3 linked regions of the Salinivibrio kushneri genome follow. Each later gene encodes a partner of the first gene's protein in a complex. Links are inferred from orthologs where the notes say so. Each region holds a gene or a part of one and is shown on either strand. Other genes may lie near its edges. The genes, in order: rne, pnp and eno.

Region 1 (7,349 bases):
ATTTCCCCGTTGCCACCGCCAATTCAAACCCCTGCGCTTTTAGAGACATAAGGGTATTTTTCACTCCAGGAAAAAGCTGACAGGACGTTGGATTATCATGCACAAACTGTTGGCGGTAGTGGTGAATCCAATCGTCATACCACGCTGGATCTGCATCAGGGTAAAGCAGCTGATAACCTTTTTCTAAGCTCAGGCCAATCATGGTTTGCAAACGCTCAGGAGGTAAAATGGGTAATTGCCCTGTTAATCGAGCCGCCGCATCGAGGCTAGAGACAATGCGTCCAATCGAATCCATCACAGTGCCATCCCAGTCAAAGATCAACAATGAGTATGGGGCAAGCACTGAGTGCGACGGTTGGCTGGCCGGACTTTCGCCAGCTTGCCAAGCAGATGTAAGCGATAATTCGACAGTCATGGATTTAGCCTCTGCGTGATGCGTTTTTTGCCCGTAACCCGTCAAGTACCCGCTCAAGTTTGGGCTCCATGGGCGCGTTAAGCGTCATGGTTTCATCATTCCCTGGGTGCACAAAACGAATCGTGGCGGCATGTAAAAATAATCGATCTAGCCCCACAGCCTTGGTGTAAGCATCAAAACGGGGATCGCCATAGCGGTCATCCCACGCCAAAGGATGCCCTACATATTGCGCATGGACTCGAATTTGGTGTGTCCGACCTGTTACTGGGCTCGCTTGCACGAGAGTGGCTTCCGCAAACGTCTCAACCACTTTAAAACGGGTTTCCGACGGCTTTCCCTCGGGATTAACACGGACAATGCTGTTCACCTCGTTTTTCAACAAAGGCGCTGTCACCTTACGCTGCTTAGCGGACCAGTGACCCATGACCAAGGCATAATAGTCTTTGCGTACCGATTTTTCGCGAAATTGCGCTTGCAGATGGCGCAACGCAGACCGTTTTTTAGCAATCAATAAGATCCCCGAGGTGTCTCTATCAATCCGGTGCACCAGCTCCAAAAAGCGCGCTTTAGGACGCAGTGCGCGCATTGCCTCTATCGCGCCAAATTGTAGCCCACTCCCCCCGTGCACCGCGGTACCTGAAGGCTTATTGAGCACAAGTAGGTGGTCATCTTCATAAAGAATGCAATGCTCAAGCGCAGCCACTTTGTCTAACTTGGTACTGGGGGCGGCTTTCTCATCGCGCTCGGGAAGCCGGATCGGAGGCACTCTCACCACGTCTCCAGCTTGCAGCTTATACTCGGGTTTTATGCGTTTTTTATTAACTCGCACTTCTCCTTTACGAAGCACGCGATAAATCATACTTTTGGGGACATTTTTCAGCTGATTTCGCAGAAAATTGTCGATGCGTTGGCCGGCGATGTCGTCATCGATGTCGATGAATCGCACTTGAGTTTTTTGTTCTGTCATAACCTTCATTCTACCGCTAAGCACAGCGACATGCACCTGCTACCGCAAGCCATCCCTCACTTAACACAGCCGCGGGTTGTGTTCGTCCCCGCAACCGCGAGTGGCACAAGGCATTGTCGTGCAAAAAAACACCACATCGGCGCGGTTTTACTACCAACGCAACATAAGCGAATAAAGCCGATTGCTGGACTTTAGTCTCCCTGCTATAGTTGCGGCGTTAATCAGAAAAGCAAACGCTTATCTGAAACACAGCTTATCGCCTGTGACAGCGATTTCATCAGTGGAACATGCACTTTTCGAAAAAAGGCCTGGTCTGCGATGAGTCAATCAAGTGATAGCTGTATACGGTTATATCCGTAAAAGCACCATAATTCCGAATGCTTTTAAGGCGTTACGCGGCAATTGGCGTAAGACGTAAACCAAAAGCACCCGTTTAGTGTGTTGACACGAGACCGTTAGTCAGTGTCAGAGCTCTCCGCCATCGGTAAAAACGGCGGACGCCAACTGCGTAATCCGGTGAGCCATAAAAACCGTTGTAGCTGGCCGATTAAAACTTGCCCGAGCGCACCCCTGATTTTCTCCAGCCGGGAGGCTGCACCATATCAGACTTGGGGTCAGGCAGCATTGACGACTGCTCTCGTCATCAACCGCTAATAACAACGATAAATAAATGAGAAAAATCAGATGAAAAGAATGTTGATTAACGCAACTCAGAAGGAAGAGTTGCGCGTCGCATTGGTCGACGGTCAACGGCTGTACGATCTCGATATCGAGAGTCCCGGCCATGAATCAAAAAAAGCGAATATCTACAAAGGACGCATTACCCGTATCGAACCAAGCCTGGAAGCGGCATTTGTTGACTACGGCGCAGAACGACACGGTTTTCTCCCTCTTAAAGAAATTGCCCGCGAATACTTCCCTTCCGGTTACACCTATCAAGGCCGCCCTAACATCAAAGATGTGGTAAAAGAAGGCCAGGAAGTGATTGTCCAAGTGGACAAAGAAGAGCGCGGCAATAAAGGGGCTGCTCTGACTACGTTTGTATCGTTAGCAGGTAGCTACTTGGTATTAATGCCAAACAACCCACGTGCCGGCGGGATTTCTCGTCGCATCGAGGGAGAAGAACGTAGTCAGCTCAAAGAAGCCATGTCTGGCCTCGAACTGCCGCAAGGTATGGGCTTGATTGTACGTACCGCAGGTGTGGGCAAATCTGCCGAAGAGCTTGAATGGGACTTGAAAGTCCTGCTAAACCACTGGCAAGCGGTGAAAGAAGCCGCAGACGCCAACCCTGCCCCTTTCCTTATCCATCAAGAAAGTAACGTGATTGCACGCGCAATCCGCGACTATTTACGCCGTGATATCGGTGAGATCTTGATTGATAGTGAGAAGGTCTTTCAACGCGCGCAAGAGCACATCAAGCTGGTTCGCCCTGACTTTGTCAGCCGCATCAAGTTCTATGAAGGCGAAGTGCCGCTATTTAGCCATTACCAGATAGAGAGCCAAATTGAATCTGCGTTCCAACGCGAGGTTCGCTTGCCGTCTGGTGGTTCGATCGTGATCGACCCCACCGAAGCCCTCACCTCTATCGATATCAACTCTGCTCGTGCCACTAAAGGAAGCGATATCGAAGAGACAGCACGCCAAACAAACGTTGAAGCGGCAGAAGAAATTGCCCGCCAATTGCGTTTGCGTGATCTGGGTGGACTGGTCGTTATCGATTTCATCGATATGACCCCCGTGCGCCACCAACGTGAAGTGGAAAACAAACTACGCGACTCTGTCCGTATGGATCGTGCACGCGTGCAAATCGGCCGTATTTCGCGCTTTGGTTTGCTGGAAATGTCACGCCAACGCCTCAGTCCATCACTGGCAGAAGCAAGCCATCACATTTGCCCGCGCTGTAAAGGCACCGGTGTAATTCGTGATAACGAATCGCTAGCATTGTCCATTCTTCGTTTGATGGAAGAAGAGGCAATGAAAGAGAACACGGCGCAAGTACTGGGTATCGTCCCTGTCCCCGTCGCCTCTTACCTGCTTAACGAAAAACGCCGCTCGGTCCAGCACATTGAGAAATACCACAATGTCAAAGTGGTCGTGGTACCAAATGCCGACATGCAGACGCCACACTTTGATGTGGTTCGCGTCCGCGGCGGTGAAGAAATGGCGAACCTGTCTTATCAGCTGCCAAGCCAGATTGATGCGCTCAGAGAAGTAGAAGCACGCGAAGAGCCACAACAAGCACGTCCAGCGAAAAAGCGTGAAGAACCTGTTTTACAAGGGTTTGCAGCGCCAAGCTCGCCGGCACCAAGTGCAACTAAAACGGCCGCACCAGCCAATGAGCCAGCAGCGTCGGCTCAGCCTGGCCTGTTCACCAAAGTGGGTCAGTTCTTCTCGCGCTTGTTTGCCGCGCCAGCTGATGATGCAACAACCGCGTCGTCAAAACCTACCGCCCAACCTGAGCCAGCTCAAACAGGGCAAAGCCAGAAGCCAACACACAGCCAGCGCAATAAGTCACGTGGCAACAACAAACCACAAAATCGCGATGAGCAAAGTGAAGGTGGCAACGGCGAACGTGGACGTAACAATAAACAACGTCGCCAGAACAAGCCGCAAGAAGAGCGTCGCGACAATAATCGTAAAGGGAAAAAACCCCGTAACGATAACCGCAACGACAAAGCGAAAAAGCCTGCCGCGCAACAAGATGAGGCCAAGGCAACGAAGCCACAGTCTGACAATGCGGATAAAGGCAACAAACAGCACGACCAAAAAGCGGAGAAAACCGAACAGGTTAAACAACGCCGCCAACGTCGTAAGCTGAATCGCAGCGTGCGTATCAACAAAGATAATGCGGATACCCAAGTTGCCACCGAGGTAACACCTGACCAAGGCAAAGACTTGCAGCAAGTCGGGGCTGAAGTCGCACAACAGGCTAAACAGCAGCCTGATAACGCGAAGAAAGAAGGTCAGCAGGACAAGCGTCGTAACCGTCGCTCACCGCGCCACCTTCGCGCGAGTGGACAGCGTCGTCGCCGTCGCCCAATGGTGAAAAGCCCTATGCCACTCACGACAGGCATGGCGTCTCCCGAAATGGCGATGGGCAAGGTATGGTCGGCAGAGCAACCCGTGAAAGTGAAGCAAGATCGCCGCCGCCAAGACAAACGCCAAAACAGTAAGGCTATTATCGGTGGTGTTGCCCGTCCAGAAATGGCCATGGGTAAAGTCATTATCATGCAAGCTAAGTCGGAGGAGACAGATTCAGTGTCGGCCCAACCGATGGCATCGATAAGTACTTCTGAGCCAGCACCACAACCGGCACATAGCCAAGCAACACCGGTTATCGACGCTGCGCCGAAGGTCGCCACGCCAGACGCACCAGTGACAACCCCTGCGCAGGACTCAGAGGTCGATTTAGTGACCGAAAAAGTGATTGAACGCGAAGCGGAAATCAATGCCCCAACGGCAACGATTCAATACCGCCGAGCCACATCACCGATGATGAAAGCACCGGCACCGAGCGAAACGGTTGATCACAGCCCTGTGGCAATCGCCGCCTTTAAAGCGCCTAACCCAGAAGCGAAAGCTGCGGGTAGCGCTGAGGCACGTGCGTCTGCCTACGCACCGGCAACCAAACCTCAGTACTAATTCCGTTTGCTTTCGGAATGCTAAAGGCCTCGGCATCTGTCGAGGCCTTTTTTTCACCTTTCTTCAATGAAATAACGTGGATAAAACATACGCAAACTTGCAGCGATACACGGAAAAGTGCGTCGATCCACACGCTTCCATAGCGACTTCCTTGTCAAAGCGAAAAAACTCAGTAACGTCATGGCATAAGATGATTGTCGTGTCGTCGCGCACACCCAGCTCTATTCGCCAGAGACACAGGCTCATCAGGGGCCAAAATACGACCACGACATTGGAAAGTTGCTGTAGGGAAGACGCTGTTGCTTATGAAAACCTTGTTTACTGCTTATCCATTTAAACGCCTCCATCACACCTTGATGCTGGCCTTTCTTCTATTGAGCCTCCTCCCTCTGATCTTAGTCGCCTTGTTTTTTCTTAACGCCCATAGCCAAGATCTCCAAGAACAAAGCACAGCTCACCTTTTATCGGTGCGCGACAGTAAACAACAGCAAATCAATGATTACTTTGATGCGAAAGAAGCGGAGGTGCTCGGATTTGTCGCTTCGGAGCTCGCCTACGCCAGCGGTGGCCATTTTTATGGTTTGGTCAACGCATTTCAGCGACTACGACCAAACATCGACGCGGCTCGTGATTACGCGCAACGCCGCTACTACCTTGGGTCCGGTGAGAGGGTGAAAACACCTGTGCGCAAGGACGATCCCAACTATTCCGCCACCGAGCGTTATCGGCTGCTGCACAAACGCTACCACCGCGCTTATCAAGCTTTGCTCGCCCGCGCAGATTTTGACGATCTACTCTTGGTCGACAAGCAAGGCAACGTCACTTATTCGGTGAAAAAACTGAGCAACTATGGCACAAACTTACTCTCAGGCCCTCACCGTGATGCACGATTGGGGCAAACGTTCGCGACCCTACAACAGCAAACGCAACAAACAAAAGGGAAGTTAGATCCGACGCCTAAGGTGATTATCTCTGATTTTTCCGCGGAAGAGACCGACACCCGCGTTGCATGGCTGGGCGCCCCCATTATTCAGCAAGGGTATCTCCATAGCTACGCGCTCTTCCGGCTTCCTAGCCATGCCCTTACCAGGCTGATGGCACCCAGAGAAACCAATGCGATTGAAACACACCTCGTCGGTGATGACGGCAAGACTCGTGCGCACTCAACCAGCAACAGTGAGCTTGTCAGTAACTCGCCTGCCATAGAAAAAGCATTAGCCGGAGAAACGGGTGTTACCCGCTATCAAGCCCAGTCAGGCCAAACCATGCTCGCCGCCTACACGCCTATTCGCACGCACGGCCTGAAATGGGGACTCGTGGCAGAAGTGCCTACACAAGTGGCCTATGCACGCATCCACCAACTGCAACAGCTTTTTATCGTCGCCATGTTACTTGCTATTCTCGCAGTGGTGGTTGCCTCGCACTATATGTCCAACTTTATTACTCGCCCACTGCTTCAACTTACGTGGGCGGCCGAAAAAGTCAGTGCGGGTGACCTTGATACCCAAATCCACCACACGCGTCGTCGTGATGAAATCGGGCGTTTGGCGGTGAGCTTTGCCCGTATGCGCCATGCCATCCGCGAAAAGCTGGTCTTAATCCGCCAGCAGAACCAAACCTTAGAAGCTAACATCACCACCATACGTGCTCAGAATGAAGAGCTACATGTGGCCAACAAACTGAAAGATGAATTCTTGGCAACCACCTCTCACGAACTTCGCACCCCATTGCACGGCATGATAGGGATTGCCGAAGCACTGATTGACGGTGCGAACGGTCCGATTAGTCGCGACCACCAGTATCAACTGTCGATTATCGTCAACAGCGGCCAGCGCTTGGCCAAGCTGGTCGATGATCTCTTGGACTACCATAAAATGCGTTATGGGCAATTAGACTTAGAACAAGGCCCTGTCAATCTCAACGCCATCACACAGCTTGTGCTGTCACTCGCCAAACACCTTAAAAAAGATAAGCCGCTAAACATCATTAATCAGCTCAGCGACACACCAATCTGGGTACACGCGGACCCCCAACGCCTTGAACAAGTTATGTACAACTTACTGGGGAATGCGATTAAGTTCACCGATGCGGGTAAGATTGTTATTAGCGCCGACACCCTTGACGATCGCGTTCGCATCCAAGTGGTTGATACGGGTAAAGGGATCCCAGCGGAACAGTTAAGCACCGTTTTTGAGCCTCTCGCACAAGCAGTAAGTAGCCACTATCATTATCAACACGGCGCAGGTCTTGGTCTATCAATCAGTCGTCAGCTTGTCGAGTTGATGGGCGGCCAGCTTTACGTCAGTAGTCAGACGCAAGTGGGAA
Region 2 (6,858 bases), 490 kb from region 1 along the record:
CAATGTACGTCAAGTTATCACCACCATCCAAGGCTAAGTTCGCCTGGTTTTTACGCTGAAACTCGTCCAGCTTCTTCTCATCCTTACACTCCACCCAACGCGCAGTGGCCACATTAATCGGCTCATACAACGCATCCACGTTGTATTCGGCTTTCAAGCGTGCCACCACCATATCGAACTGGAGCACACCGACCGCACCGACAATTAAGTCGTTCGATTGTAGCGGACGGAACACCTGTACCGCACCTTCTTCAGACAGCTGAATCAAACCTTTAAGCAGCTGCTTTTGACGTAGTGGATCTTTGAGACGGATCCGGCGGAACAGCTCTGGGGCAAAGTTGGGGATCCCTGCGAATTTCAGATCTTCCCCTTGGGTAAAGGTATCGCCAATTTGAATGGTGCCATGATTGTGTAGGCCAATAATGTCACCCGCAAACGCATCTTCAGCCCGTGACCGATCCCCTGCCATAAAGGTCACCGCATCGGAAATATTGATTTGTTTACCTAAACGTACATGGCGCAGCTTCATGCCTTGCTGGTATTTACCAGAGACAATACGCATAAAGGCGATCCGATCACGGTGACGTGGATCCATATTGGCTTGGATTTTAAATACAAACCCTGAGAATTTCTCCTCGTCGGCACTGACCTCGCGGTCATGGGTTGGGCGCGCCATGGGCTTTGGTGCCCACTCAGTCAAGCCATCCAGCATATGATCCACGCCGAAGTTACCCAATGCGGTCCCGAAGAAAACGGGCGTGAGTTCACCGCTTAAAAACAGCTCATGGTCAAACTCATGTGACGCCCCCATCACCAGCTCCAACTCATCGCGCAAATCTTGCGCAATGTCGGCACCAATCGCCTCATCGAGCTCAGGGTTGTCCAAGCCTTTGATGATACGCGCATCTTGGATGGTATGGCCTTGCCCTGATTGATAGAGGATGCTTTCGTCCCGATGAATGTGATAGACACCTTGGAAACCTTTCCCGCAACCAATCGGCCACGATACCGGTGCACAGGCGATGTTGAGTTCACTCTCTACTTCATCGAGCAGCTCCATCGGATCGCGAATATCACGGTCAAGTTTGTTCATAAAGGTGATAATCGGGGTATCGCGTAAGCGCGTGACTTCCATCAGCTTGCGAGTACGATCTTCGACACCTTTCGCCGCATCAATCACCATTAAACACGAATCGACGGCAGTCAGTGTCCGGTATGTATCCTCTGAGAAATCCTCGTGCCCTGGCGTATCAAGCAGGTTCACCAAGCAGTCATTGTAAGGAAATTGCATCACAGAAGTGGTCACAGAGATACCACGCTCTTTTTCCATATCCATCCAATCAGACTTGGCATGTTGGTTAGAGCCACGCCCTTTCACGGTTCCTGCCGTTTGAATGGCACGTCCGAATAACAGCACCTTTTCCGTGATGGTGGTTTTACCCGCATCTGGGTGCGAGATAATCGCAAAGGTGCGGCGTTTATCAACTTCCTGTTGCAGCAGTGTATTTGACATAAAGGTTATCTTCTTATTGACTTCAGGCGGCAATCAGGCGCCAGCTGAGAGGGTCATTCACAAAAGTGGCGTATTTTCGCTGATCTTGTAGTCAGCTTCAATTCACAAATCTGACTTGGCACTGTTATCTGTATCCGTTAGGGTCAATTTTGCTTGCCAAGCACATCACAAATGTTGCCAATCGACTGCCTCGTGGTGTCGTTATCGGCCAAGCACGTGTATAATTAGCGCCACTTTCAGCTGTAACACAGTCAACAACGTCGACCATAAGGTCGCGACTATTGACAGCATACTGCCCACGAAGGCCAAACACCCGCGCAGCGTGGTGTCATTAGTCGCGATGGTGAGCAGCTGAAAGCCGACACTTAGTGAGATAAACCAACGGGTTTATCCCTTAGCAACAAGGAAATAATCTGTGAATCCAATCGTAAAAACATTCCAATACGGCAATCATACAGTCACATTGGAAACTGGCGTGATGGCACGTCAAGCCAATGGTGCTGTCATGGTCAGCATGGACGATACCTCGGTATTCGTTTCTGTGGTCGGTAAAAAAGAAGCGGCTGAAGGCCAAAGCTTCTTCCCATTGACCGTCAACTACCAAGAGCGTACCTACGCCGCGGGTAAAATCCCAGGTGGTTTTTTCAAGCGCGAAGGCCGCCCTTCTGAGTCAGAAACCCTGACCGCACGTCTGATTGACCGCCCTATCCGCCCGCTATTCCCGGACTCGTTCAAAAACGAAGTGCAGGTTATCGCAACCGTGGTATCTGTTAACCCAGCGGTTAGCCCTGATATCGTTGCCATGCTAGGTACCTCGGCCGCACTGGCCATCTCAGGGATCCCATTCAACGGCCCTATCGGCTCAGCACGTGTCGGCTACATCAATGATGAACTCGTGCTTAACCCAAGCCCTGCTGAGCTAGACGACAGCAAGCTTGACCTTGTGGTCGCGGGTACTGAAGGCGCCGTGCTGATGGTTGAATCAGAAGCGGATCGCCTAAGCGAAGAGCAAATGCTGCAAGCGGTGATGTTTGGTCATGAGCAACAGCAAACCGCGATCAACGCAATCAAAGAATTTGCCGCCGAAGTGGGAACGCCTACTTGGGATTGGCAAGCGCCGGAAGTTAACGCTGCGCTACAAACCCGTGTGGCTGAAATGGCACAAGGCCCACTGGCTCAGGCATACCAAATCACTGAAAAAATGGCCCGTTACGAGCAAATTGGTCAGGTGAAGCAGGAAGTGGTGTCTGCACTACTCGGCGAAGACGAGACCTTGGATGAGCGTGAAATCCTAGGCATGCTTGGCGACCTAGAAAAGAAAGTCGTACGTAGCCGCATCATTGCGGGTGAACCACGTATTGATGGCCGTGAGAAAGACATGGTTCGTGCCCTCGACGTGCGTACTGGCGTATTACCACGTACTCACGGCAGCGCCTTGTTTACCCGTGGTGAAACACAGGCTTTGGTCACCGCCACACTCGGTACTCAGCGTGACGCGCAAACCATTGATTCTATCATGGGTGAGCGCCAAGAAGGCTTCATGCTGCACTACAACTTCCCTCCTTATTGCGTGGGTGAAACCGGTTTTGTTGGCTCACCAAAGCGCCGCGAAATCGGCCATGGTCGCCTAGCGAAGCGCGGTATTGCAGCGGTTCTACCAAGCCAAGATGAATTCCCATACACACTGCGTGTGGTCTCTGAGATCACTGAGTCAAACGGCTCGTCTTCAATGGCGTCAGTATGTGGTACCTCTCTAGCACTGATGGATGCCGGTGTACCGGTGAAAAAATCAGTGGCCGGTATCGCCATGGGTCTGGTGAAAGAAGACAACGATTTCGTTGTGCTTTCCGACATCTTGGGTGATGAAGATCACCTCGGTGATATGGACTTTAAAGTGGCCGGTACGGATGACGGTGTCACTGCTTTGCAGATGGACATCAAAATCGAAGGGATCACTAAAGAGATCATGCAAATTGCATTGAACCAAGCCAAAGGCGCACGTTTACACATCCTGGATGTGATGGACCAAGCCATTGGCTCGGCACGCGACGATATCTCTGAGTTCGCGCCTCGTATCCACACCATGAGCATCAACCCAGACAAGATCCGCGATGTCATTGGTAAAGGTGGCGCCGTGATCCGTCAGCTTACCGAAGAAACTGGCACCACCATTGAAATCGACGACAACGGTACCGTGAAAATTGCGGCCACCGACGGTGAAGCTGCCAAAGATGCCATTTCACGCATCGAAGCACTCACTGCAGAAGTCGAAGTGGGCCGTATCTATACCGGTAAGGTTCAGCGTATCGTTGACTTCGGTGCCTTCGTCTCAGTGATTGGCGGCAAAGATGGTCTGGTTCACATTTCTCAAATCGCTGATCAGCGCGTTGAGAAGGTGTCTGATTACCTCGAAATCGGCCAAGAAGTAGACGTGAAAGTGCTGGAAGTTGACCGTCAAGGTCGTATTCGTCTGAGCATGAAAGAAGCAGCGGCTGAAAAAGCTCCCGCTGCTGATGCTGCGCCAGCAGAAGAAGCACCAAGCACTGACGCTTAAAGTCATATCGTCATTCATGGTATAAAGGGGGCTGAGGCCCCCTTTTTTTTACACGGAGATGCGCCTTCATGACCTTTTTTATTCAGCCACGGGCAATATTTTTCAAGCCTATGGCGATACTGGCGCTGTTATTTTTAACAGGCTGTACCAGCCAGTGGACCTTTCCTCCTATGGCCGTCCCTTTACAGCCCACCCTGCAGCAGGAAGTGCACTTGGCACGTATTGATCAACTGCTTGCTCGCAATGATTTGAGTGACGACGCACGCGCTCAATTGCATTATGAGCGTGGACTGATGCACGACAGCCTGGGGATGCGCGATTTGGCAAGGCTGGATTTTAACCAATCTCTCTCGCTAAAGCCCGACCAACCTGATGTATTCAATATTCTTGGGGTCTATTTTACCCAAAATGGTCACTATGATGCTGCCTACGAGGCCTTTGACTCCACGTTAGAGCTGGATAACAGTCACAGCTATGCCGCGCGTAATCGTGGGATCGCCTTGTACTACGGCGGTCGCTATCGCCTAGCCCATCAAGACTTACTCCATCACTACCAAGAAGACCGCGACGATCCTTATCGTCTCATTTGGCTTTATTTGGTGGAGCGCGACTGGAAGGGGGAAACCAAGGCACAGCAAGCGCTGGCTACCCGAAAAGCAAATGCGGAGGCCGCGGGTTGGGGCTGGCAGCTTGTCGATATGTACCTCGGTGAGCTCAGCGAGCGTGAACTGCTTGAGCAACTTGCCTCGCAAGGTGAAGATAATGAACTGCTCGCAGAACGCTTATGCGAAGCTTACTTTTACCTTGCTAAACGCTATCAATTCCAAGGGGACAACGATCGCGCCGTGGCATTGTATAAGCTTGCCATGTCGGGCAACGTGTATGAGTTTGTCGAGCACCGCTATGCGTTACTTGAGCTCAACCGGATCGCCTACCGTCGACCATAGTCTTTCATTCGATAGCGCCTCAAAACAAAAATAGAGCAGGCTCGCTGCTCTATTTTTGATCATGGTTGATACCAATAGGCATCGGTCAACTTGTCTGCGCACTGGGCGCCAGTGCCTGTGGTGGTTGCCTGTTAGGCTTACTTTTCAGCAATAGCTTTTCAAATTCATGCTTGGGCATGGGCGAGTGAAAATAATAACCTTGAATGGTGTCACAGTGCAGGTTAGTGAGTACCGACGCCTGCTGACGGGTTTCAACTCCCTCTGCCACCACGGTCATTTCCATTGCCCGTCCGAGGTGAATGATGCTTTCCACCAGTGTCACCTGTTTACTCAAGGCGTCCATATCGTGAATAAACGCACGGTCAATTTTAAGCTCATCAAGCGGAAAACGGGCAAGGTATGACAAGGATGAGTAGCCGGTGCCAAAGTCATCAATCGAGAGCGCAAAGCCCAATGATTTAATCGCATTGAGCATATTCAGCGCATGCTCATCGTTTTTCATCACCGCGCTTTCCGTCAATTCAAAAGTAATATCCTCTGGTTTCGCTCCCGTGGCTTTAATCAGCTTTTCCATGTGCTCGGTCAGCTTGGGGCTGCTAAATTGCTCTGGCGATAAGTTAATCGCCACTCGCCCCGGCAGCATGCCTTGTTGACGCCAGCGACGCACGTTTTGAAAAACCTCGCGCATCACATGACGCCCGAGCGCTTCAATCAGGCCACAGCGCTCTGCAACCGGAATAAAACGTCCAGGACTGATATAACCTTCGATAGGATGTTTCCAACGCACCAAGGCTTCAGCACCGTTGATACGGTAATCACTGGCACTGACCTTAGGTTGATACCACACTTCCAGCCCATTATTTTGTAAAGCTTTTTGCAGCTCGATCTCCAACCAAAGCCGCATCCGTGCCTCTTTACTCATGCTGTCATGATAGGCGACCACACGGTTTCGGCCTTGCTCTTTGGCCTCATACATTGCGGTATCCGCATTTTGCAGCAGCTGACGCGCGTCTTTACCATCATCGGGATAACGCACCATCCCCACTGAACACGCCAAATACTTACTAAAATAGTGCAATTCGAAAGGCTGACTAATCGCCCCGACGACTTTCTCAGCCAGCTGATCAGGCGCGTCTTCCGTTGCTGGCTTAGGAAGCAATACCGCAAATTCGTCACCGCCTAAGTGGCCAATAATGGTATCCGCAGAGAGCAAGGCACGTAAGCGCTGAGCGATATCCTGAAGCACACGGTCACCAACATGGTGTCCGAGAGAGTCATTGATATTTTTAAAATTATCAACATCAAGGTACAGCATAGCCAATGGTGTTTGAGCCTTTATCAGCCTATCCAGCTCTCGACTAAACCCGTAGCGGTTATAAAGACCTGTTAATGCATCCGTATAAGCGGATTGTTGCTCACCGACTTTGCTGGCATCCTCTTTGTCGGTGGGTTTTAAGCGCTTAACCGACGAGTCAATCATTGTCGGTTGTAGGCGTAACATATGCGCTTTTTTGCCCAAAAGATGGATCGGTGATTGGCTTACCATCAGCGACGCATTGTTTTTTGCACTCACCACCGACACACCTTGCTCATGCGGTGCATGCAATAGGCTGTCAATGGTGGTCGCCTCCTTCTCTGGCGACACGAGATAGTCTGATAAGGGTTCACCGATCAACGCGTCGATACTACCGACGCCAAGTAACCCTGCCGCCGCAGGATTCGCTGATAATATACAACCATCTTCAACCACACAGCAGCCGTCATCGATAAGTTGACTAAGACGGTGGTATTTTTCCTCCACCTCTTCGAGCGCACTGGCTAATACTTGGCGTTCAGATGTATCC
Region 3 (6,850 bases), 1.2 Mb from region 1 along the record:
TGTGTTCGATGATGTCGTCAATATCACGATCCGTGATGTAAGCGATATAGTAGAGAGTATCGCCCTTCTTCACTTCGTAATAACTGCCGCGATAGCTGCCTCTATCGACGCTGGTATAGTCTGGTGTCACACTGGATACCGGTGCTGGCCCTCGCCAGGAGCAACCAGATATAACCACTAATAGTGACAGTAAAAGCGCGATTTTCATCTGTTTTTAAACACAGCTCCATCTCTGAGACAGTTTATGCCAGCTCACCTGCCACTAGGGGAACAAATTTAACCGATTCAACTGTCTCGGTGTGAAAAGTGGCGCCTTGCCGAGTAACTTTCATCAGTGTTTGCTCATCATCACCAATAGGGATCAACATTATGCCGCCATCATTGAGCTGATCGCATAACGCATCAGGCACGTGGGCAGCGGCCGCCGTTACCATGATCGCATCATAAGGGCCCTTCGCCGGCCACCCTTGCCAACCATCTCCATGTTTTGTTGAGACATTATAAATATCTAGCTGCTTTAAGCGCCGTTTGGCTAGCATTTGTAATGGCTTGATCCGCTCGACAGAATAAACATGATCGACCAAGTTAGCGAGAACTGCCGTTTGATAACCCGATCCGGTGCCAATTTCCAAAATGCGACTGTCGCGTCGCAAATTGAGCAATGATGTCATCTTAGCCACAATATAAGGTTGTGAAATAGTTTGTCCCCACCCAATAGGTAACGCATTGTTACCATAAGCTTGGTGGGTCATGGCTTCAGAGACAAATAAGTGCCGAGGCACCGCCTGCATGGCGTCTAGAACGTCGGTGTCGTTGACACCTTGTTGCTGCAAAAATTGAATAAGTGATTGCTCTTGACTCAACGTCTGCTTCCTTTATCACTGAGTATAAGTCTATTGAAACGGTCGCCGCCTCAATGCGGCTCACCAACGATGACGTGTTTGCCGTCTACTCACTTAACCATTGCGAAAACACGCCCAAAGTATCATGCGCAGTTAAGTCTACCTGCAGTGGCGTAATAGAAACGTATTGCGCCGCAATGGCGTGAAAATCGGTTCCCGGCCCTGCATCTTGGGTTTGACCTGGCGCACCGACCCAGTATATCGGTTTGCCCCGCGGATCGCTTTGTTTTATCACGTCTTCAGCGTGATGGCGGGCGCCAAGCCGCGTCACCTTCCACCCCTCTAGACTATCGATTGGTACATCGGGCACATTAATATTAATTAAGCGGTGGCTGGGGGCTGCATGCCGTTGGTTCTTGGCTAAGAATTGCTTCACGACGTGTGCGGCTGTCTCAAAGTGCTGGTGGCCACATAGCGAGACAGCAATAGCCGGCGCGCCCAGGAAAAAGCCCTCTGTCGCCGCGGCCACTGTCCCCGAGTAAAGCACATCATCCCCAAGGTTCGCGCCATGGTTAATCCCGGTAATCACAAAGTCCGGCTCCCAAGGGAGCAGCTGGCGTAATGCCAAATGGACTGAGTCAGTGGGAGTGCCTTGAACTGCATAGCGCTGGGGACCCAGCTCACGCACTCGCAACGGATTTTCTAGCGTCAGTGAGTTAGACGCACCTGAGCAATTGCGATCAGGCGCGGCCACCACCACATCCGCAATGGTCGATAAGGCCTTGGTCAAGGTTTGGATCCCTTGAGCGTGATAACCGTCGTCGTTACTAATCAATATTCGCATTCTGTTCTCCTTGTTGGCTTGCGACGACGAGCTCTCGCATCACCGCGGTGGCGAAGGCCCCTGCAGGTAAAAAGAAACTCACGGTTAAAGTGTCCGCATCGTGTGTCCAGGCCATCGCCTGCGGCACTAAACACAACAAACGGCGATCATGACGCATGCGATTATCGCGAATCACCGCGAGTAATTCAGGCTCTTTGTCTACCACCGCTTGCTCAAATTGCTGAGCTTGCGCCGCTGTCGGTAGCGCATTGTCACCAGTTAAGGGACCGGTAATGCCAGAATGATAACTGCCCTCTTGCTCAACCAGATGCGGTTGCTGTTGTTCATCAAAGCACAAGTCGCCAATCAGGGTAGAAGCAAAGACACCCGCTTCTATCCGTGCAGACACCACCTGATTAAACAGCAGCGATCGCGCCGCCGATAGGTAAAAGCTACGCTTGCTCTTGTCACGGACTTTTTTCTCGCCACGCCCCCAGGCACGCGCCATCTCAACATTGTTGCCATCACGCCCAAAGCGCTGTGCACCAAAATAATTAGGTACGCCCTGCTTTGCGATGGCCTCTAGCCGCGGCAGCAAACCCTGTGGTGAGTCAAGATCGCGAATACACAATGTAAATTGATTGCCGGTCAGATCGCCGGGACGCAACTTATGCTGATGGCGGGCTGTCCCTTCAATACTCACGACGCCTGGGTGATTTTGGACAAACGCGGTTAAATCCGGATCCGCTTTACCTGGCAGGTGAACACTGAACCATTGCTCAGTGACAGCGTGGCGGTCTTTTAGCCCAGCCCAGCTCACTTGTCGTGAGGTAACACCACAGGCTTTTGCCAACTCATTGGCCACGTACTTAGTGTTTTCTCCGCGCTTTTTTATCCGCACCAAAAAGTGCTCTCCTTGGCCTGAAGGGGTAAAGCCAAGTACCTCTGAGACAATAAAATCGTCCGGTGACGCTTTCAAGGTGCCAGACTGGGTCGGTTGACCATGTAAATATGCCAAGGGCGCGAGTAAGTCCGTCATACAGCCTCTTTGTTTAATAGCACCACAGCCTCACAAGCAATGCCCTCTTTTCGTCCGGTAAAACCGAGACGCTCTGAGGTGGTTGCTTTGACGTTGACTGCATCGATTGTCACGCACAAATCGCTGGCAATGGCTTCACGCATTGCGTCGATATGTGGACCCATTTTCGGCGCTTGGGCGATAATAGTAATGTCAGCATTACCAAGCCGGTAGCCTTTGCGCCGTACTTTGCTGTATACATCGCGAAGAAGCATGCGGCTGTCAGCCCCTTCCCATTCGTCACTGGTATCGGGAAAGTGCTGGCCGATATCGCCTGCTGCAATCGCGCCTAACAGGGCATCACACAAGGCATGAAGCGCGACGTCACCGTCTGAGTGCGCGACCAAACCTTGTTCATAAGGCACGCTAACCCCGCCGATGATAACAGGGCCGTCTCCGCCAAATTTGTGTACATCAAACCCATGTCCAATTCGAATCATGATTTGCCTTCTTGTTGTGAAAGGTAAAACTCGGCCAGCCACTTATCCTCGGGGTGAGTGACTTTAATGTTGCTGGCACTGGCAGGGACCAACACCGGCTTCCCCCCGAGCGCTTCAACGGCAGACGCCTCATCCGTCACTTGCTCACCGGCCTTCGCGAGGGCGTTTGTAAGCAGGTGGGTTAGAAACATTTGCGGGGTTAATGCATGCCAAAGTGCCTCTCGCTCCACCGTATGGGCCACCTGTCCTCGCACGTCCGCACGCTTCATGGTGTCTCGAACAGGCGCGGCGAGCAAAGCGCCATCTGGGTGAGACTGTGCCTGTTCAATCAAGGCATCAATATCAGCATGCGACACACAAGGACGCGCGGCATCATGCACCATTACCCACTGTGTGTTGACCACCTTTAGCCCAGCTTGCACAGACGCAGCGCGGGTCGCCCCTCCCACGACAACATGGACATTCGGACGCTCACTCAAGTTTGTTTGCGCAAAGTAACTATCGTCAGCACCAATGGCGATGATCACATCAGTAATGGCAGGATGAGAGAGTAACCGCTCAACCGTATGCTCAATCAACATTTTGCCGGCTAAAGAGAGGTATTGCTTCGGGCAGCTAGCTTGCATCCTGCTTCCAACACCTGCGGCTGGTACCACGGCACTTATTCCGGGCTGTAAAGCAGTGTTGGGCTGCAAAGGAGATTGTTCGACCACAAGTTATCTTCTTTGGTTGTACCGCCAGTCAACGGCTGACAGTTACTGGGATTTATCGACTAATCGGAAAAATGTCTCGTCCGGCTTTATCATGCCCAGCTCATTGCGTGCGCGCTCTTCAATCGCTTCTTGCCCACGCTTCAAATCCGCAATTTCTGCGTACATTTGCTGGTTACGCTTAACGAGTTTTTGGTTGGCTTGTTGCTGTACGGCGACATTGGCTTCAATTTGCCAATAGTCTGTCACGCCATTTTTACCCAGCCACAGTTCGTACTGCAGCCACACCAGCGTGAGAAACAGTGCAACCGATAGCAGCCTCATACCTGTACTCCTTCCAATATCGGCTCAAGGTATTCAAACCCTGATAAACTAACCGCATAGGCTAGCGGATCCGCTGGCTGGTGTCATGGTTTTCCTCAATGAAAAAAGCCGCCCCGTTAGACGGGACGGCTTGGTCAAAAAGGTGCTTAAGTGCCGATTATTGGCCTTTCACTTCTTTTAAACCGTTGAACGGTGCTTTTTCGCCCAACGCATCTTCGATGCGGATGAGCTGGTTGTACTTCGCAACACGGTCAGAACGGCTCATTGAACCGGTTTTGATTTGACCTGCAGCTGTACCTACCGCCAAGTCAGCAATGGTTGCGTCTTCGGTTTCACCTGAACGGTGAGAAATCACGGCAGTGTAACCAGCATCTTTCGCCATCTTGATCGCCGCCAAGGTTTCGGTCAGAGAACCGATTTGGTTAAATTTGATCAAGATAGAGTTCGCGACACCTTTGTCGATACCTTCTTTTAGGATCTTGGTGTTAGTTACGAACAGGTCATCACCGACTAGCTGTAGCTTGTCACCCAGCAGCTCAGTTTGGTGCTTAAAGCCGTCCCAGTCAGACTCGTCCAGGCCGTCTTCAATAGACACGATTGGGTACTCTTCAGCCAGTTTCGCCAAGTAGTGGTTAAACTCTTCTGACGAGAAGGTTTTACCTTCACCCTTCATGTTGTAGATGCCTTGCTCTTTGTCATAGAACTCAGACGCCGCACAGTCCATCGCGAGGGTGATATCTTTGCCCAGCTCGTAGCCTGCTTGCTCAACCGCTTCTTTAATTGCAGCAAGTGCCGCAGCGTTTGACTCTAGGTTTGGCGCAAAACCACCTTCGTCACCTACCGCAGTGCTTAGGCCTTTGGCTTTCAGTACTTTTGCTAGGTTATGGAATACTTCCGCGCCGATGCGCAGTGCTTCTTTCAGGGTTTTCGCACCCACAGGCTGGATCATGAACTCTTGGATATCAACGTTGTTATCCGCGTGCTCACCACCGTTCAGGATGTTCATCATTGGCAGAGGCATTGAGAACTGACCAGCAGTGCCGTTTAGTTCAGCAATGTGCTCAAACAAAGGCATGCCTTTCGCAGCCGCAGCCGCTTTCGCGTTGGCCAGAGACACCGCGAGGATAGCGTTGGCACCAAACTTAGATTTGTTATCGGTACCGTCGAGATCGATCATCACTTGGTCGATATCGGCTTGGGCTTTCGCGTCTTTACCTTGTAGGGCTTCTGCGATTGGGCCGTTAACCGCTTCAATCGCTTTTAGAACGCCTTTACCCATGAAACGTGACTTGTCACCATCACGCAGTTCTAGCGCTTCGCGAGAACCCGTTGATGCACCTGAAGGTGCTGCCGCCATACCGACAAAGCCACCTTCTAGGTGTACTTCAGCTTCAACGGTTGGGTTACCGCGTGAATCGATGATTTCACGGCCTAGAACTTTAACGATCTTAGACATTGTGATTCCTCTCGTCTGTCATTGTTTTTAAAAATAAAAGCGGCTGCCTAGGTTCAGGCGACCGCTCGAATCTCGTTTATAGCTCACCGCGCTGTTTTTTGCCTGCTGCCGCAACAAACCCGGCAAACAATGGGTGGCCATCACGTGGTGTCGACGTGAACTCTGGGTGGAACTGGCACGCAACAAACCATGGGTGCTCAGGATTCTCGATGATCTCCACCAGCTTTTTATCTGCAGAAAGGCCTGAGATTGAAAGCCCCGCTTTTTCTAGCTGCGGACGCAATAAATTGTTCACTTCATAACGGTGGCGATGGCGCTCGTGGATCTGCGTGTTGCCATAAAGCTGATGCGCTTTAGAGCCTTCGGCAAGGTGGCAAAGTTGAGCACCAAGGCGCATGGTACCGCCCAGGTCAGAGGTTTCACTGCGCTCTTCGACTTTGCCTTCTTCATCGACCCACTCAGTGATCAGTCCCACCACCGGGTATTTACTCTCTTTGTTAAATTCGGTCGAATTTGCCCCTTCCATACCCGCGACATTACGCGCGTATTCAATCAGAGCGACTTGCATACCGAGGCAGATACCCAAGTAAGGAAGTTTGTTTTCACGGGCATACTGTGCTGCCAAGATTTTGCCTTCCACGCCTCGGTCACCAAACCCGCCTGGTACCAAGATAGCATCCAAGCCTTGCAGCATTTCAGTGCCACGCGTTTCAAGATCTTGCGAATCAACATACTTGATATTGACGGTGAGGCGGTTTTTCAACCCACCATGCTTCAAGGCTTCGTTGACGGACTTATATGCATCAGGCAGCTCGATGTATTTACCCACCATACCAATGGTCACTTCGCCCATGGGGTTGGCTTCTTCGTAGCTCACTTGCTCCCACTCTGACAGGTCAGCTTCCGCCGCTTCAATGCCAAAACGGTTACAAACCAGATCATCCAAGCCTTGAGAACGGATGAGTGATGGGATTTTGTAGATAGAGTCTACGTCTTTCATGGTGATCACGGCTTTTTCTGCCACATTACAGAACAGCGCAATTTTGGCGCGCTCATTAGCCGGGATCGGACGCTCACTACGGCACACCAACACATCAGGCTGGATGCCAATTGAGAGTAGCTCTTTTACTGAATGCTGAGTTGGCTTGGTTTTCACTTCACCCGCAGCCGCCAGATA

Evidence for each region.
Region 2: the proteins of rne (region 1) and pnp are in contact, whole or in part, in a cryo-EM structure (PDB 9QH0), measured with the Escherichia coli proteins. The link is inferred for Salinivibrio kushneri from one-to-one orthologs.
Region 3: the proteins of rne (region 1) and eno are in contact, whole or in part, in a solved structure (PDB 2FYM), measured with the Escherichia coli proteins. The link is inferred for Salinivibrio kushneri from one-to-one orthologs.

The regions. Positions count from the first base shown.
Region 1 is NZ_CP114588.1:1,731,900-1,739,248, forward strand. What follows is about bases 1,766-5,224. They hold rne (ribonuclease E), read left to right. Parts: upstream 1,766-2,075; coding sequence 2,076-5,024; downstream 5,025-5,224. In the rest of the region: N8M53_RS08190 (HAD-IA family hydrolase), read right to left, coding at 1-415; 23S rRNA pseudouridine(955/2504/2580) synthase RluC, read right to left, coding at 420-1,382; N8M53_RS08205 (response regulator), read left to right, coding at 5,330-7,349. UniProt on the Escherichia coli protein: Endoribonuclease that plays a central role in RNA processing and decay. Required for the maturation of 5S and 16S rRNAs and the majority of tRNAs. Also involved in the degradation of most mRNAs.
Region 2 is NZ_CP114588.1:2,222,707-2,229,564, forward strand. The notes cover bases 1,530-4,497. They hold pnp (polyribonucleotide nucleotidyltransferase), read left to right. Parts: upstream 1,530-1,928; coding sequence 1,929-4,067; downstream 4,068-4,497. Other genes in these bases: nlpI (lipoprotein NlpI), read left to right, coding at 4,136-4,497. Also shown: prfC (peptide chain release factor 3), read right to left, coding at 1-1,513; more of nlpI, read left to right, coding at 4,498-5,014; N8M53_RS10445 (bifunctional diguanylate cyclase/phosphodiesterase), read right to left, coding at 5,100-6,858. UniProt on the Escherichia coli protein: Involved in mRNA degradation. Catalyzes the phosphorolysis of single-stranded polyribonucleotides processively in the 3'- to 5'-direction. Also involved, along with RNase II, in tRNA processing.
Region 3 is NZ_CP114588.1:535,235-542,084, reverse strand. The notes cover bases 3,525-6,484. They hold eno (phosphopyruvate hydratase), read right to left. Parts: upstream 5,674-6,484; coding sequence 4,375-5,673; downstream 3,525-4,374. Other genes in these bases: N8M53_RS02635 (CTP synthase), read right to left, coding at 5,750-6,484; ftsB (cell division protein FtsB), read right to left, coding at 3,939-4,217; ispD (2-C-methyl-D-erythritol 4-phosphate cytidylyltransferase), read right to left, coding at 3,525-3,809. Outside these bases: N8M53_RS02675 (peptidoglycan DD-metalloendopeptidase family protein), read right to left, coding at 1-208; N8M53_RS02670 (protein-L-isoaspartate(D-aspartate) O-methyltransferase), read right to left, coding at 243-863; 5'/3'-nucleotidase SurE, read right to left, coding at 949-1,686; tRNA pseudouridine(13) synthase TruD, read right to left, coding at 1,670-2,704; ispF (2-C-methyl-D-erythritol 2,4-cyclodiphosphate synthase), read right to left, coding at 2,701-3,183; more of ispD, read right to left, coding at 3,180-3,524; more of N8M53_RS02635, read right to left, coding at 6,485-6,850. UniProt on the Escherichia coli protein: Catalyzes the reversible conversion of 2-phosphoglycerate (2-PG) into phosphoenolpyruvate (PEP). It is essential for the degradation of carbohydrates via glycolysis.